Regions from separate parts of the Bacillus sp. 11B20 genome, predicted to be linked through region 2. Evidence: riboswitches for the same ligand, from Rfam matches in the RefSeq annotation. Region 2 holds a riboswitch; each other region holds the start of a gene.
The links. A riboswitch is a leader RNA that binds a small molecule or an ion and turns the genes downstream of it on or off. The one in region 2 is predicted to bind S-adenosylmethionine.
Positions count from the first base shown of each region.

Region 1: it holds a riboswitch for S-adenosylmethionine, as region 2 does, so the genes downstream of both, ACN6NB_RS05225 (bifunctional homocysteine S-methyltransferase/methylenetetrahydrofolate reductase) here and ACN6NB_RS18205 (sugar ABC transporter substrate-binding protein) in region 2, are expected to answer to the same signal.
Region 3: it holds a riboswitch for S-adenosylmethionine, as region 2 does, so the genes downstream of both, ACN6NB_RS07350 (DUF2292 domain-containing protein) here and ACN6NB_RS18205 (sugar ABC transporter substrate-binding protein) in region 2, are expected to answer to the same signal.
Region 4: it holds a riboswitch for S-adenosylmethionine, as region 2 does, so the genes downstream of both, ACN6NB_RS15095 (methionine ABC transporter ATP-binding protein) here and ACN6NB_RS18205 (sugar ABC transporter substrate-binding protein) in region 2, are expected to answer to the same signal.

Region 1 covers NZ_JBLZWZ010000007.1:205,690-209,777, forward strand. Annotated here, with positions in the region: gene metH (methionine synthase) at 1-492, opposite strand, end outside; gene ACN6NB_RS05225 (bifunctional homocysteine S-methyltransferase/methylenetetrahydrofolate reductase) at 476-2,317, opposite strand; SAM riboswitch class I at 2,396-2,514, opposite strand; gene ACN6NB_RS05230 (YajQ family cyclic di-GMP-binding protein) at 2,596-3,087, opposite strand; gene ACN6NB_RS05235 (CvfB family protein) at 3,325-4,088, shown strand, end outside.
Region 2 covers NZ_JBLZWZ010000009.1:766,505-770,592, forward strand. Annotated here, with positions in the region: gene ACN6NB_RS18200 (sugar ABC transporter ATP-binding protein) at 1-1,438, opposite strand, end outside; gene ACN6NB_RS18205 (sugar ABC transporter substrate-binding protein) at 1,508-2,626, opposite strand; SAM riboswitch class I at 2,798-2,907, opposite strand; gene ACN6NB_RS18210 (DUF1565 domain-containing protein) at 3,005-4,088, opposite strand, start outside.
Region 3 covers NZ_JBLZWZ010000007.1:602,983-607,070, reverse strand. Annotated here, with positions in the region: gene ACN6NB_RS07360 (inorganic phosphate transporter) at 1-886, opposite strand, end outside; gene ACN6NB_RS07355 (phosphoadenylyl-sulfate reductase) at 900-1,601, opposite strand; gene ACN6NB_RS07350 (DUF2292 domain-containing protein) at 1,647-1,751, opposite strand; SAM riboswitch class I at 1,868-1,970, opposite strand; gene pyrE (orotate phosphoribosyltransferase) at 2,133-2,771, opposite strand; gene pyrF (orotidine-5'-phosphate decarboxylase) at 2,779-3,483, opposite strand; gene ACN6NB_RS07335 (dihydroorotate dehydrogenase) at 3,455-4,088, opposite strand, start outside.
Region 4 covers NZ_JBLZWZ010000009.1:180,098-184,185, reverse strand. Annotated here, with positions in the region: gene gcvH (glycine cleavage system protein GcvH) at 24-407, shown strand; gene ACN6NB_RS15115 (YusG family protein) at 452-688, shown strand; gene ACN6NB_RS15110 (toprim domain-containing protein) at 820-1,164, shown strand; gene ACN6NB_RS15105 (thioredoxin family protein) at 1,178-1,480, shown strand; gene ACN6NB_RS15100 (SCP2 sterol-binding domain-containing protein) at 1,601-1,942, shown strand; SAM riboswitch class I at 2,045-2,153, shown strand; gene ACN6NB_RS15095 (methionine ABC transporter ATP-binding protein) at 2,308-3,333, shown strand; gene ACN6NB_RS15090 (methionine ABC transporter permease) at 3,326-3,994, shown strand; gene metQ (methionine ABC transporter substrate-binding lipoprotein MetQ) at 4,009-4,088, shown strand, end outside.

The DNA of each region.
Region 1 (4,088 bases), on a different contig from region 2:
GTCTTGGCTTGTTTCTAAAAGAAGGGCATCACACTTTCCGTCAATTAGAGCGCGGGCCTGTTCTTCATAGTTTCTGACGAGCTCACTGAAGGTTGTACCGCCTGTTACAGATAATGTTTTCGTTGTTGGGCCCATTGCGCCTACAACAAAACGTGGCTTATCCGGTGTGGAGAAACGGTCTGCTTCAGCCTTTGCCAGCTGTGCAGCTCGAACATTGAGTTCATAGGCAAGGTGGCCAAGCCCATATTCATCAAGAACGAGCTTTGTCGCGCCGAACGTATTTGTTTCAATGAGATCGGCACTTGCTTCGAGGTACTCCCTATGGATCGCACGGATGATGTGAGGGGCTGTCACATTCAAATACTCGTTACAGCCCTCATACTCTTCTCCGCCAAATTCCTCTGCTGTCAGGTTGGCGTTTTGAATCATTGTGCCCATTGCACCATCAAGGACGAGGATGCGTTTTTTGAGCTGTTCAGTGATAGTTGACATGGATGTTAGACTCCTTTTCTTTCTGATGGATGTAGGTGGTCAGTTCTGCTGTTAAATCTGATCGAAGGAAAGGAGTAATTAAATAAATGCCATTAAACAATTCGCAGGCTGTATCTAATAAAGAGCGGGCAATCGCTAAACCTTCTGCTCGCTGCTTTTCTTTATCCTCGCCAGCCTTAGCCATAATGTCACGAATAGAATCAGATAATTTGATGCCGGGAATTTCGTGATGAATAAACTCTGCATTTCGGCTGCTTGTTAACGGCATAATGCCGATGTAAATTGGTTTATCCAAGTGGCGGCTTTCCTCATGAATTTTCACAAGCTGTTCTTCAGAATAAACAGGCTGTGAAATAAAATAATCAGCGCCGTATTCGATTTTTTTCTCAAGACGTTTGACCGCTTTATCTATATGACGCACATTTGGGTTAAACGCGCCAGCCACTGAAAAATTGGTCTTTTTGCCAAGAGGCTTTCCTGAGAAAGAAAGGCCTTCATTAAATTGTTTGATGAGACGAATCAAATCAAAGGAGGTTAAATCATAGACAGATGTTGCACCTGGGAAGTCTCCAATTTTAGATGGATCGCCTGTGATCGCTAAAATATCGGTTAATCCAAGGGTGTCGAGCCCCATTAAATGGGATTGTAGCCCAATCAAATTACGGTCGCGGCATGTGATATGAACAAGAGAACGCATATCAAGCTGCTGCTTTAATAATGCGCCGCAAGCGACATTGCTAATGCGCGGAGTCGCAAGAGAATTATCGGCTAACGTTAACGCATCAATGCCAGCATTCTTTAATTCATTTGCAGCAACGAGAAATTTTTCGAAGTTCAGCTTCTTCGGTGGATCGAGCTCTACGATAATCGATCGTTTTTTCACAGCCAGCTCATCAAGACCTGGTTCAGTGCGCTGATCTTGGATGGAAATGATTTCTTCTTTTAACACCTTCACTTCTTTTTCAGTAATCGGTGCTAAATCTTTGACCGCTTCAGCCATTGTGCTAATATGTTGAGGTGTTGTTCCACAGCAGCCTCCGATAATGCGTGCGCCCTGATTTCTAAATTCAAGTGCACTTTTTCGGAAATAATCGTTATCAGTATCATAGACGAGTCTGCCTTCTTCAAGAGAGGGGAGACTACTGTTAGGATAGACAGATAAATGCGAATTTTCTAAAAGTGGAACGCCTTCGAGTGCCTGAATCATGTGATAAGGGCCCAGCCTGCAGTTGATGCCGACGACATCTGCACCAAGAGATGATAACTCAGATAAACCATCCTTCAGCGGGGTACCATCCTGCAAAACGCCTTGTTCATGCATAGAGACATTCATGACAATCGGAAGAGTCGTTTCTTTGCGAGCAATTTGGAGAACAGCCTTCGCTTCTTCTATGTCATAATACGTTTCAAGCAATAATCCGTCAGGCTCTTCATTTAATAGGATGTACAGCTGCTCTCTAAAACTTCGTTTGATTTCTTCTATAGAGTAGGCATTTTTGTTAAACGTTCGAATGCCGCCAATTGTTCCGAGAACATAAGCAGAGCCAGCGGCTGCTTTTGCAATTTGTACCGCTTTTGTATTGATGCGTTTCATTTCTTCCTCTAAGCCGTAGCGGGATAGTTTAATATAATTCGCACCGTATGTGTTCGTTTGGATGATGTCAGCGCCTGCCTGCACATAAGCTTCGTGCACGCGTTTCACTTCATCCTCTTTCGATAAATTTAATTCTTCAAAACAGCGGTCAATGCCGTAAGAGTATAAAAGTGTTCCCATCGCTCCGTCAGCTATCAGTACGCGATTTTGTAAGTCTTGTAATAGGCCCATTGTATTCCTCCTTATTTCTATGTAACAAAAAAAGCCTTCTGATAAGAAGAAGACTTTTTGGCTGTATCGTAATTCTTCTCCTTATCTTCCAAGCAGTTGCTTGCTGGATTTAGCACCTTGGTCATAGAAAATAGATTTCTACTACACCGGTTGCTGAGGCTTCACAGGGCCAGTCCCTCTGCCTCTCTTGATAAGAAAGCAATATGAACATGTCAATGAATTGAACTTCCATCAACTGTAACGAAAAATGCAAAAATAATCAATGGAAAATTTGAAATTTATCGAAAATTTATAAATTGGACATCGATCGGCAAATCAGCCTTACGCATAAGAGAAATAACCTCTTGTAAATCATCTTTATTTTTCCCTGTCACACGCACTTGGTCATCCTGAAATTGTGATTTCACTTTGATGCCAGACTGCTTGATGAGTGCGTTGATCTTTTTAGCGTTGTCTTGATCAATCCCGCTGATCAGCTTCGCACGCTGGCGTACTGTACCGCCAAGAGCATGCTCGGTTTTTCCGTAATCGATGTTTTTAGTTGGCACATTTCGTTTGATAAGCTTTGTCACAAGTACATCTTTTAGCTGCTCAAGCTTGAAGTCATCATCAGAAATGAGAACAAGTTCTTCTTTTTCGAGAGAAATGTCACTTTTACTTCCTTTAAAATCATAACGGTTTTTAATTTCTTTCAGCGCTGCTTGAACAGCGTTTTGCACCTCAGGCAGTTCGACTTTCGATACAATGTCAAATGAGCTTTCTTTTGCCATCACACATGACCTCCAAGTATTGATATTGCGTCTATTTTATCATGCCAATAGGCGAAGAAGAAACTTTATCGAAGAGATGAGGCAAAGAGTTCAGCCGGCTGCGGTATAAATCGTGACCAGTTTGTCCACTTTAGCTAACAGAACTAGAGATGTTCATGCGGGGAGAAGTATAGTAGAATAAAGTGAATCAAAAGATGAACGAACGCTCTTTTATGGGCAGATAGGAAGGAAGAGAACATGAGACCAGGTGAGCAACTGACCTTGCAAATAGAGAACGAAATGGAATACGGCTACTTTTTGACAGATGGTGAAGATTCGGTTCTCCTGCACCGCAGTGAAATGACAGAGGATCTTGATGACCGAGATGAAGTAGAGGTCTATTTATATGTAGATCATGAAGAAAGACTCGCTGCCACAATGAAAATCCCTACAATTAACGCACATACATATGGCTGGGTACAAGTTGTAGACGTGGTAGAAGACATGGGTGCATTTGTCGATGTTGGACTATCAAAGGATGCACTTGTTGCAACAGAACACCTCCCGCCATTTGAGGAAGCATGGCCGAAAAAAGGAGACAAACTCTACTGTATGCTGAAAGTCACAAGTTACGGCAGAATGTTCGCAAAACCAGCCACAGAAGACGTGATCAGTGAATTGTTTACTGAGGCACCAGAAACCTTAATGAACAAAGAAATCACTGGAACAATCTATCGTTTAATTGCGACAGGTTCTTTTATGCTGACAGATACAGGTGTGCGAGGGTTTATTCACCGCACGGAACGAAAAGAAGAGCCAAGACTAGGATCGACCGTTACGGGACGCGTTATTGCAGTGAAAGAGGATGGAACCGTGAACGTTTCTCTGCTTCCTAGAAAACAGGATGCATTATCTGTCGATGCAGAAGAAATTTTAACCTATATGAGAACAAGAAACGGCGCCATGCCTTACGGAGACAAAAGTGATCCAGAGGATATCCGCGAAAGATTTCAAATGAGCAA
Region 2 (4,088 bases):
TTTCCCGGGCAATGCTGCCATCATATAACACGTATACTCGGTCAGCGATACCTGCAATCTCTGACAGCTCACTCGACGCATAAATGACAGATTTTCCGCGGGCGGCAAGCTCTGCAATCAAAGTGAAAATATCTTTTTTCGCTCCAACGTCTACACCTTTAGTTGGTTCATCAAAGAGATACACATCTGCCTCAGCCAGCAGCCATTTTCCGATGGCAACCTTTTGCTGATTTCCACCAGATAGGTGCTTCACCTTTGCTTCAAGAGACGGCGTTTTGACACCAAGCCGTTTGACGATGTCCCCTGCACCCTGCTTTTCCTTCGAACGATGTAAGAAGCTGAATATCCGTGAAAATGAATGAAGACTTGCAGCCGTTAAATTCCACCCCACGCTCTCTTCGGTCAGAACCCCTTCTTTTCTCCGCTCTTCAGGCACAAGGGCTATTCCAGCTCTCACAGCTTGATGAGGCGATGTGATGTGAATGGTTTGACCATGCAGCTGCACAGTCCCCGTCTTTTTTTCTGAGGCACCGAAAAGGGTTTTGCACAATTCTGTTTTTCCAGCACCGACAAGTCCTGCGATCCCGAGAATTTCTCCTTTTTTGACATAAAAGTGAATGTTGTTTAATTTGTGTTGATCGTTTAGCTCTTTCACTTCAAGCACAATAGGTGCATCCTTCAAAGGTTTGCGAGACGGGAATTGTTCCTCTAATGGCGCACCTAGCATTTCTTCAATGACTTGCTGCGGATTTGTGTCTTTGACAAGGTGAGCTGCAACATCCGTTCCATTTCGCATCACTGTCAGTTCATCACAGATGGTGAAAATTTCGGGCATGCGATGAGAGATAAACACGATCCCTGTCCCATACTGTTTCAGCCGATCAATCATTGAGAATAATTTGCTTGTTTCTGCATGACTAAGCGGAGCTGTTGGTTCATCTAAGATTAAAATGCTGCATTGAATGGAAACGGCCTTAGCAATGAGCACCATCTGTTTTTCAGCAAGGGTCAGATCGCTGACAAGTCGTTTTGTGGAGATGTCGATGTCCATTTCTTTTAATAGCTGAGCCGCCTTGCGATGCAGCTCTTTCCAGCTGACAAATGTTTTTTTCTCAATCTCATGCATCATCATATTCTCGCCAACACTTAAGTAGGGAACAAGAGCCGTATCCACTTCTTGATGAACCGTCTGCACACCATATGAGGATGCATCCTTTGGGGTTTGAATGGTTGCCGCCTGGCCATTGATGTGGATGGTTCCGTCGAAGTGGGAATGAGCGCCAGAAAGAACTTTCATTAACGTGGACTTCCCAGCACCATTCGCTCCAATTAGTGCATGGACCGTCCCTTTTTTTAATGTGAAATTCACTTGATCTAAAGCTTTGACCCCTGGGAATTCAATTGAAATATTTTTCATACGAACAAGCGGCGCTGTCATAGGTGTCCTCCTTTTCTTGATATCATCTGAAAAACGAAACACCCTCTATGGAAAGAGAGTGCACGTCGCTTATTTTGTATAATGCTTCTTCAAGGTCTTCATCCAGTCTTCCTCAAAAGCAGTCGATGAACCGAATCCCTTCACCTCGTCTGCAAGATTGACCATGTTAATGGCTTTTCCTGCTTGTTGAAGCTGCTTTTGCGAGATGAGAGAGGCCTCAAGGTCATAGGAAGATGGTGTTTTCTCACCAGCTATTTTCTTCGCAAGAATCCTCACGTCGACTGCGCCGATGAGCTTCGGATCAACCGCTGCTGTGTACTTCCATGGACTGTCCTTCGCTGTCATTTCTTGAAGATCAGCATTTGACACATCAATCCCATAAATCTTCACTTCTGTTCTTCCTGCTTCCTTTAACGCTCTTGCTGCCCCAATGGCAAAGGCATCCCATGTGGCAAAAATAGCGTCCAGTTTGCCCTTTGGATACTTATTCAGCATGGCTGCTACTGCATTTTGCGTTTGAACAGACGTATCAGAAGAGGCTACACCAAAGCGGTCAAGCTCCTTGATCCCTGAATGTTGTTTAAGCGTTTCTTGATAGACCTTGTTTCGTCTCACCATTGGCGGGAATCCATCTACCCACAGGTACGCAATATTTGCTTTTCCTTTAAAATCAGCCACGAGCGCGTCTAATGATTTTTTCGCTAATTGTTCGTCATCTTGAGACGTCACTGTGACCCCTTTGATGTCCTTTAGCTTAGGATTCGAATCAAACGCTACAACCGGAATGCCTTTCGCTGTGATCTTTTTCACATCAGCGACTGTCGCCTCGTCGTCCCCGTGAGAGATGATAAAGCCATCATAATTTTCTTCCAGCGCCTGAGAGATGGCATCATGAAACTTCGCTGTATCACCATTGGCGGTGTAGACATCTACCGTAAAGCCGAGTGCTTCACCTTCTGCCTTCGTTCCAGCTAAAAATTGAGCTGTATGATCGTCTCCTCCAATTTTGCGGATCACTTTAATTTTTGCCCCCTGTCCCTTTGCAAATCGCTTCGGTACATTGTCAAAAGAGACTTTTTCGTTTGCATTTGCCTTTGAGCCTGCACTTGATCCAGTGCCGCAGCCAGATAATAGGACGGTTAATGCCGTTAATAAGACAAGAAATGATGTAAAATGCTTACGCTTCATTGCTGTTCCTCCTCAAGTTGTTTTTATTTTTCACATCGGAAAACTAGGTAAAAATGTGGTAATACGCCTGTAAAAACAGGCATTTGATTCGAAAAAGAGACGAAAAAAAGCCTCTCTTGGAAAGAGAGGCTTGATCACCGTTGCATGAAACATGTATCGGGAAGTCTTCCTCTCTTATCTGTCAAAGCTGTAACAGCTTTGCAGGAATTAGCACCAATTTCTACAATAGAAACGGTTGCTGGGCGTCATAGGGCCAGTCCCTCTGCCTCTCTTGATAAGAGATCCGTTATGAAATTTGTTTTCGTTGAAATGTCTTCTTTACTTTAATGTGATGTCACATCAATGTCAATGACTTTTTTGAAAATTTCTAAAATATCATTAACTTCCGATGATTTTCTTAGCAGGTGATGATTTCTTCAGACGGAAATCATATTTTTTCTCATTCACAAATTGTGGGTTGAGATGTGCTGATCCTTTATCTTGACCGCTTTTAGAGAGATAGGTTTTGTAGCCTTCCATCCATTTCCCACGCCAAATCCACTGTGATGCTTTCGCACCTTTGCGGTCATCATAAACGTTCTTCTGGAAGGTATTCTTTTGGTTCACTTGATAAAGATTCACGACTAAGTAATGCGAGGCGCTAGCCGTCATGATATTATTCGTGATTCGATTGTTCACTGCTTGATACTGCATTAGCAATTGACCGCCTTCTAAGCCGGCTGTGTCATTTTTGTACAAAATATTATGTGAAATCGTCGTATTGGTTGTACCGCCACGCTTCTTATCATAGCCGCCAATAGAAATACCTGTATAACGGTTTAAATATACTTGATTGTGTTCGATGCGGATGCGATCTGCCATTTTTCCTTTATGTTCGCTTGTGACCTCAATCCCCAGGTCATTGTGATGTGAGATATTATGATCGATCACAATGTCTTTTCCGCCATCAACATAAATTCCGCCAGCGGAGATGTCGCTTCCATAGGCTGGGTTCCCTGCACTCGTAATCTCATATACTTTGTTTCTAGAGACGACTCCATTTCTAACTTGATCATACTTTTTAGAGGGTGCTACGTTCTCAAAACCAATTAAATCAATGCCAATATTATCAGTGTGCCGGACCGTGTTATGTGTCACACGGAACTTTTTGACGTTTCCATTTAGCACAAGCGCTTCACTGAAGCCCAGTTTTAATTTTTCAACGGTATTTCCTTTGATTTCAATGTCTTCTATTGCTGCAGGAGCTTTTGTCCCATAGACAGCAATTCCATGTGCATTTCCATTTTCATGTTTCGTCTGAATGTCATACACTCGGTTATTGAGCAGTTTTACGCCTTTACCGCTTCCTTTGATGAAAATACCAACTGGTGTTAAATCTTCTTTATTCGTCTTAAGATGTCCTACAGTCAGGCCTTTGAGGGTGATGTAACTCTTTTGATCGACCGTGACAAGACCGCCATCG
Region 3 (4,088 bases), on a different contig from region 2:
CCACCCACACTTTCAGCATTTTTTTCACAACATGTTTGTGAAAAATGTTTGGCCCGCCTTTTGCCATTCCAAGCCCGATAATAGACGAGGAGGTGATTTGTGTAAGCGGAACAGGCAGCCCAAAAATAGAGCTGACGATGACAAGCCCGGCACCGGTACTCGAAAGTAAAATCCCTTCGCCCGTTTGATAGCGGGTGATTTTCTTTCCGTTTGTTTCTAGTACCCTTCTCCCAAGCAAAAGCGCACCAAGTGCAACAAAGATCCCGCCGTAAAGAGTTCCTTGCCCGACTGACAAAACGCCTGACGCGACAAGCGGACCGACCGCATTTGCGACATTGTTCATACCAGCTGAAAACGCCTCTAGAAATCCGCTGAGGATTAACACGACAGATAAAATAGCTGTGCCTTTTTTAGACAGCTTCCGTTTAGGGAACATTCTGATGATTTTGACGACAGCAAAGGTAAAAAGAAAGGCGAAAATCGGGATGATCACCCAAAATGCCACAATCACTAAAATGGATTTCACAAACAATACTTTATACGCGACGGCCACACCAACCACAGCCCCTACTGTGACCTCACTTGTTGATAAAGGGATCGCCATCAGATTCGCTATGAAAAGTGATAGTGCAGCAGAACCAATGATAATACAAACGATTTCAAGTGTAATGACTGATTCTGGCATAATACCAGAGCTGATCGTTTTGACGACCTCACCGCCGCCAATCACTGAACCTGCTAAAATCCCAACTGCACAAACGCTGAGCGCATAAATGGGCTTTTGAATCGCGCCTGACCCGTACGCAATGCCCATAGAAGCAGCTGCTCCGCTTGCGCCTATGTTTAAAGCAAAGAATAGACTAAATAAAATTGCGGCGATTTCCATACATTATGCTCCCTTACTCATGTAATCCGCACTCTGTCTTTGCTGTGCCTGACCATCTGCCAGAACGCAGATCATCTGCAGTAAATGCTGGCTGTGTACACGGTGCACAGCCGATACTTGGATATCCCTGGTCATGCAGCGGATTATAAGTAAGTTCTTCTCTAGATGCATATCTCCATATGTCCTTCCACGTCCAATGGATAAGCGGACATACTTTCACTGATTTGAATTTTTCATCCTTATTTAAGAAATTCGTCCCTGCTCGTTTTGGTGACTGCTCTCTTCTTAAACCGGAAAGCCAAGCTGGATAACCAGATAGGGCTTCTTGCAAAGGAATGACCTTACGCATATGGCAGCAGCTTTGAGGATTTGTTTTCCATAATTGTTCACCGTGCTGCTCATTTTGCTGTTCAACCGTCAGCTCAGGCGTTTTCAATTCAATGTCTAAACCCGGGTATCTTTCCTTTACTGCATCAATTGTGTCGTATGTTTCTTTAAAATGCAGACCTGTATCTAAAAAGACAATTTTCGCATCTTTTTTTACTTTTGCAATCAGATCAATCAGAACGATGCCCTCAATCCCAAAGCTGCACGCATATACGAGCTGGTCACCATAATGACCGTACGCCCATTTCAGTACAGACAGGGCTCCTTTATACAAATCATCTTCTTGAAATGTAATGGACGGCTCTTGCCAATTTTCATAAGTTAACATGATTTCTCCCCTTCCGGAGTACAGCTCATATTGCTTTTTTCCGCACTACTTCAATCTAATTTTTTCGTTCTTTTCCACTTGAATCACTTGACCGTCCTGAACAATTAACGTAATTGAACCGAATTTCATATCCCCAATCAGTTCTTGCATATGCTTTACTAAGTCCTCATCCTGATTTTGTTTCACTTCCATCTCCTCTTCCTCCTCACCGTTAAAATAAAAAAACTTTCTTTCAGTCCGAAAGAAAGATGAGGAAGCTCACGATTTCCTTATCTTTCAAAATAGAATCATTTTGCAGGAAGTAGCACCTTGCGAATCGCAGGTTGCCGGGTTTCATCGGGCCAGTCCCTCCACCTCTCTGGATAAGAGTTTCAATTTGTCTTAAATATTAACACAATTCAAACAAAAGTCAACCCGACTTTATTGATAGGATTAGTTTTTATTAAAATTTGAGTCTATTTTACTATTTTTACCTAAACAAAAAAACTGTGCGGGCAGGCACAGTTTTTGTTAACGATGGGCTTTCACTTTTCAGACCGTTTCTTCCATCCAAGATTCAGAGGAAGGATCTTGTCTCCAGCGTTTTAGTTTGTTCATCGCAGCAGGCTCAATCGCTTTCAATTCAAGTGCCACGTCTGTCAATGTGTCATAGTCTGTTAAGGTGACATATGGAATATTTTTTTCTTGAAATGCTGCCGCTGCTTTTGGCAGTCCGTATGTGAAGATCGCGGCAACTCCTAGTACCTCGCAGCCCTCATCTTGAAGAGCAGCGACCACTTCAAGTACACTGCCTCCTGTGGAAATAAGGTCTTCTACAACGACAACCTTTTGGCCTTTTGATACGGCCCCTTCAATTTGATTTCCTTTTCCATGTGCTTTCGGCTTACTTCTGACATAACACATCGGGATGTTCAAGCGGTCTGCTGCTAATGCCGCATGAGGAATGCCTGCTGTTGCAGTACCCGCGACAACCTCTGCTCCCTTGAAATGAGTGAGAATCAAATCTTTTAGACCTTCAGCAATGTCGTGTCTCACTTGTGGATATGACAATGTCAGGCGGTTATCACAATAGATCGGTGATTTTATACCGCTCGCCCATGTAAACGGTTCGTCTGGTTTTAATGAGACCGCTTTGATTTGTAATAGATGTTTCGCGATTTTTGATTTCATCTGGCAGTCACTCCCACTCTTTCAAAATTTGATGATAGGCTTCTATTGGTTTATCAACTTTTGTGATTGATCTTCCGACAACGATTTGTGAAACACCTTGCTCTTTTGCATAGGCCGGTGTCGCCACGCGCTGTTGGTCATCGGTTTGATCATTCGGTAAGCGAATTCCTGGCGTTACAGTGAGAAAGGATGGTGAAATATGTTCATGAAGTGCTTTAGATTCATGAACAGAGCAAACAACCCCGTCTAGCCCACTTTCATATGCTAATTGTCCGTACCGGATAACAGTCTCTTGCAGCGGACGGTCAATGAGTAATTCATTTCTCATCATGTCTTCTGACGTACTAGTCAGCTGGGTCACTGCAATGATGCCCGGGCGGTTTTGTCCGGCAGGGGTTCCGCTTTCAAGTCCCTCTAACGCAGCCTGCATCATTCGTTTCCCGCCAGCAGCATGCACATTGACCAAATCAACACCAAGTGCAGCAAGCCGGTTCATCGCTTTTTGCACGGTTGTTGGAATATCATGTAATTTTAGATCAAGAAAAATGCGGCAATTTTTTTCTTTCAGCGCATCAAGAATGGCAGGTCCTTCTTGGTAAAACAGCTCCATGCCGACCTTCACAAATAATGGTGTCCCTTCAAAAGGGTCTAAAAAGGCAAGCGCGTCCTTCCCTGATGGAAAATCAAGCGCGATGATGGGCAAGTGCTTCATGTTTCCAGCTCCTTCCGATGCATTCCTCTACAGATGAATAACCATATGCTGCTAACACATTTGGCAGCTCTTCAATAATTTCCGGGCAAATAAATGGATTTACAAAATTGGCTGTGCCGACAGCTACTGCACTTGCACCTGCTAGTAAAAATTCAAGTACATCTTCAGCACTTTGCACTCCGCCCATCCCGATAATCGGAATAGAAACCGCTTGACTCACCTCGTGTACCATGCGCACAGCGACCGGTTTGACAGCTGGTCCTGATAATCCACCTGTTTTATTGGCAAGGATGGGTTTCCCTGTTTTTAAATCTAAACGCATACCGATTAATGTGTTAATCATGGTGAGTCCATCCGCTCCAGCAGCTTCAATCGCTTGAGCAATCTCCACAATATTTGCTACGTTAGGTGACAGCTTGACATAGACAGGTACAGACGAGACTTCCTTGACCGCTTTTGTCAATGACGCCGCCATATTTGGATCTGTACCGAAGGCAATCCCGCCTGTTTTCACATTTGGGCAAGAAATATTCAGTTCAAGGGCATGAACATTTTTTGCTTGGCTGATTTGCTTGGCTACTTCCACATAATCATCAACCTGTGAG
Region 4 (4,088 bases), 590 kb from region 2:
AGAAAAGACTGGAGGGGTATTGAATGAGCACACCAAAAGATTTACGTTATTCAGAAGAACATGAATGGGTCAAAGTAGAAGGAGATAAGGTGCGTATCGGTATTACGCATTTTGCTCAATCTGAGCTTGGCGATATCGTGTTCGTTGAGCTTCCTGAAGTAGGAGACAAAATCACAGCGGACGAGCCTTTCGGAAGTGTAGAATCAGTGAAAACAGTTTCTGAACTTTATGCACCGATCAATGGCACAATCGTCGAAGTGAACGATGAGCTGGATGACAGCCCAGAATTCGTCAACGACTCTCCATATGAAAAAGCATGGATGATCGTTGTAGAACCAGCTGATGCATCTGAAATCGAGAACTTAATGACTGCTGAGCAATATGAAGAAATGACAAAAGAAGACTAATTCATGTGAAATTGGACACTCTACCTTTATGGGGGGTGTCCAATTTGTCTTTTCAAAAAGAACAGGTGGATATAACAGAGCATGTCACTGGACGATTCAAAGAAAGCGGCATGGTGCTTTATCATCAAAATGAAGAGATTGGCACAATGATTAGTGAAAACCAATATGAGCTGAAATCGGGATATTCCTATGATCAAAATCGTTTTTATCGTCTAACGGATACATTGACCGATGGGACAGAAAAATATGTAGACTGTGACGATGAAAATGGGTGGTGCTAATCACAGAGGAGACTGCAGTGAACAAAAACTGCAGTCTTTTTGATGACGAGGCGCCCAATCTTTACAACCTGAATGAAAGATTGTAATCTAAGGAAGAAGTGAATCAACGTCAAAAGGGCCGGGTGATCGTGATGAATGTCGAGATAGAAAAGGTCATCATTGTAGAAGGTAAAACAGACAAACAAAAGCTGAAAGAAGTCATAAGTGAACCTGTTACCATCATTTGCACCAATGGCACGATCAGTACATCGAAGCTGGACCAGCTTGTGGACGATTTAGTGGGGAAAGACGTTTACATATTAGCAGACAGTGACGATGCAGGCGACAAACTGCGGAAGCAATTTCGAAAAGAATTCCCTGAAGCACTTCATCTTTTTGTCGACAGAACGTACCGCGAAGTGGCCGCTTCACCGTCAGCCCACATTGCATCTATCCTATTAGCTGCAAACATTGATGTTCATTCGAAATATTTATGAGGGTGGACGTATTATGAAAGAGATTGAAGAACACGAATTCAAAGAGATAGAGGACGATTTATTTCTTTTATACTTATATACACCGTTTTGCGGAACATGCCAGCTGGCAAAGAAAATGCTGGCAGTCGTAGACGCCATGCAGCCGGATGTACCATTTTACGAAAACAATTTAAACTATTCACCAGGCTTTGCAAAAGCATTTGAGATCGAGAGTGTTCCTTGCTTTCTACTGTTTAAAAAAGGAGAATTGGTGCAAAAAGGCTATGCCTTTCACTCAGTTCCATATCTTCATGAAATGATTGAAACCGCTAAATAAAGCGGTTTTTTGTCATATTTCAAGAAATTCATTTGAAAATTTGTCGAGTTATTTATAAAGGACAAGAAGATGTTTGTAGAGAAATGTTATGTATAACCAAATGACAGGGAGGTTATACATGTGGAAAATGTGAAAGCCCATGGTAACACAGGGCAGCGTTTATTATTAAAACCGCTGCTCTCATCATCATCCTTGAAGATTACATTTGAGGCGGAAACTGACTCTTGTACATTGATTGTGGATGAACGTGGTGAAGTGAAGAAACTACCTGCAATTGAGTTATCGGATCTCATCTTTTATGGTGAGAGGAAAGAGATTCTACAATTATTAGATGGAGATATGTCCTTACAGCAGTTAATCAGCAGAGGACAAGTCAAAGTCAAAGGGTCATTCCGTGCGCTCCTTAGACTAGAGGCAGTGCTTTGGCTGACGAACGGTTTTTTTCGAAAAATGATAACGTAGTTGTTTACTTGGAAATTAGCGATTTACAGCGTTGACATATCTCAGATAGCATGATATTCTACGTTAGTAAAAACATGAACATCACATAAAACAACATATTTTCTCTTATTAAGAGAGGTGGAGGGACGTGCCCTATGAAACCCGGCAACCGTCAGCATAGCTGAAATTGGTGCCAATTCACTCAAAGCCGCAGCGCTTTGAAAGATGAGAGAAAGGCGTAATTGACATAAAAGGCCTTTCTGCTTGCGTTGCAGTTAGGTCTTTTTTACTGACCTGACGTCAGGCTAGAGTCATGACAGAAAGAAGAATAAATAACGTATGTGATGGAAACCTATAGATTCAGCAAGAAAGCAGGTGATCAGACTGTGATTCATTTACAGAATGTATCAAAAACGTATCATTCAAAAAGCGGAAATGTTGATGCCGTGAAAGACGTCAACTTGGATATTGATAAAGGTGAAATATTCGGAATTATCGGGTATAGCGGTGCAGGAAAAAGCTCGCTTATTCGCCTATTAAACGGTCTGGAGCTGCCAACAGAAGGAATTGTTGAAGTGGCAGGCAACCGGATCAATGAAGTATCGAATGCGAAACTTCGGAAAGCAAGACAAGAAATCAGCATGATCTTCCAGCACTTTAATTTACTTTGGTCAAGAACGGTGAGACAAAACATTATGTTCCCGCTTGAGATCGCAGGTGTACCGACATCGAAACGGAGAGAGCGTGCGAATGAACTGATTAAATTGGTCGGTTTAGAAGGAAAAGAAAATGCGTATCCGTCTCAGCTTAGCGGCGGGCAAAAACAGCGTGTCGGCATTGCGAGAGCATTAGCGAATGATCCAAAGGTTCTTCTATGTGACGAAGCGACATCTGCGCTAGATCCGCAAACGACCGATTCAATCCTTGAGCTTTTGGCCGATATTAATAAACGACTAGGGCTCACGATTGTGCTCATTACACACGAAATGCACGTCATTCGCAAAATTTGTCATCGCGTCGCAGTCATGGAAAATGGACGTATTGTTGAAGAAGGCGAAGTATTACGCGTCTTCAGACAGCCAAAGGAAGAAATGACGAAGCGATTTGTGAAACAGCTTGCGGAACCAGAGGAAGCGAAAGAAACAATCGAGCACGTCCTAGAGCGAGTAAAAGAAGGTCAGGTCGTACGGTTGTCCTTTATCGGTGATTCTGCCGAGCAGCCACTGATCACAGAAATCATTCGATCGTTTCATGTTGATGTGAACATCCTTCAAGGGAAGATTTCTCAAACGCAGGAAGGCGCGTTTGGAACACTCTTTATCCACATTAATGGAGAAGAGACTGAGGTAGAAAAAGCCATCGCCTATATCCAAAGCAAACAGGTTGAAATCGAGGTGATGACACATGTTTGAGAAATGGTTTCCGAACGTTGATTTAGACGTCATCTGGAGTGCAACAGGTGAAACGGTGTATATGACACTGATTTCATTGGCATTTGCCTTTGCCATTGGTATTATCCTTGGACTATTACTCTTTCTAACGAGTAAAGGCGGTCTTTGGGAAAATAAACCGATTAATGCTGTCATCGGCGCTGTCGTCAACATTTTCAGATCGATTCCTTTTATCATTTTAATTATTCTTTTACTAGGGTTCACGAAATTCTTAATGCATACGATTCTTGGTCCTAATGCAGCACTCCCTGCCCTTGTCATAGGGTCAGCTCCATTCTATGCACGTCTTGTCGAAATTGCACTGCGTGAGGTAGACAAAGGAGTCATTGAAGCAGCACGATCAATGGGAGCAAAAACGTCGACAATCATTTTCAAAGTATTACTGCCAGAATCATTGCCAGCCCTTATTTCAGGTATTACCGTAACAGCGATTGCTCTAATTGGCTCTACTGCGATTGCAGGTGCAATTGGAGCAGGCGGACTTGGTGACCTCGCCTATGTGGAAGGGTACCAATCTGGTAATACAGATGTCACACTTGTAGCCACTGTGTTTATTCTGATCATCGTCTTTATTATTCAAATAATCGGTGATTTGATTACAAATAAAATTGATAAACGTTAAGGGAGGATTTATTCATGAAGAAATTGATTCTAAGTGCACTATTTCTAGCATTTGCAGGTATTTTAGCTGCGTGCGGTTCATCTAATAACGCAAG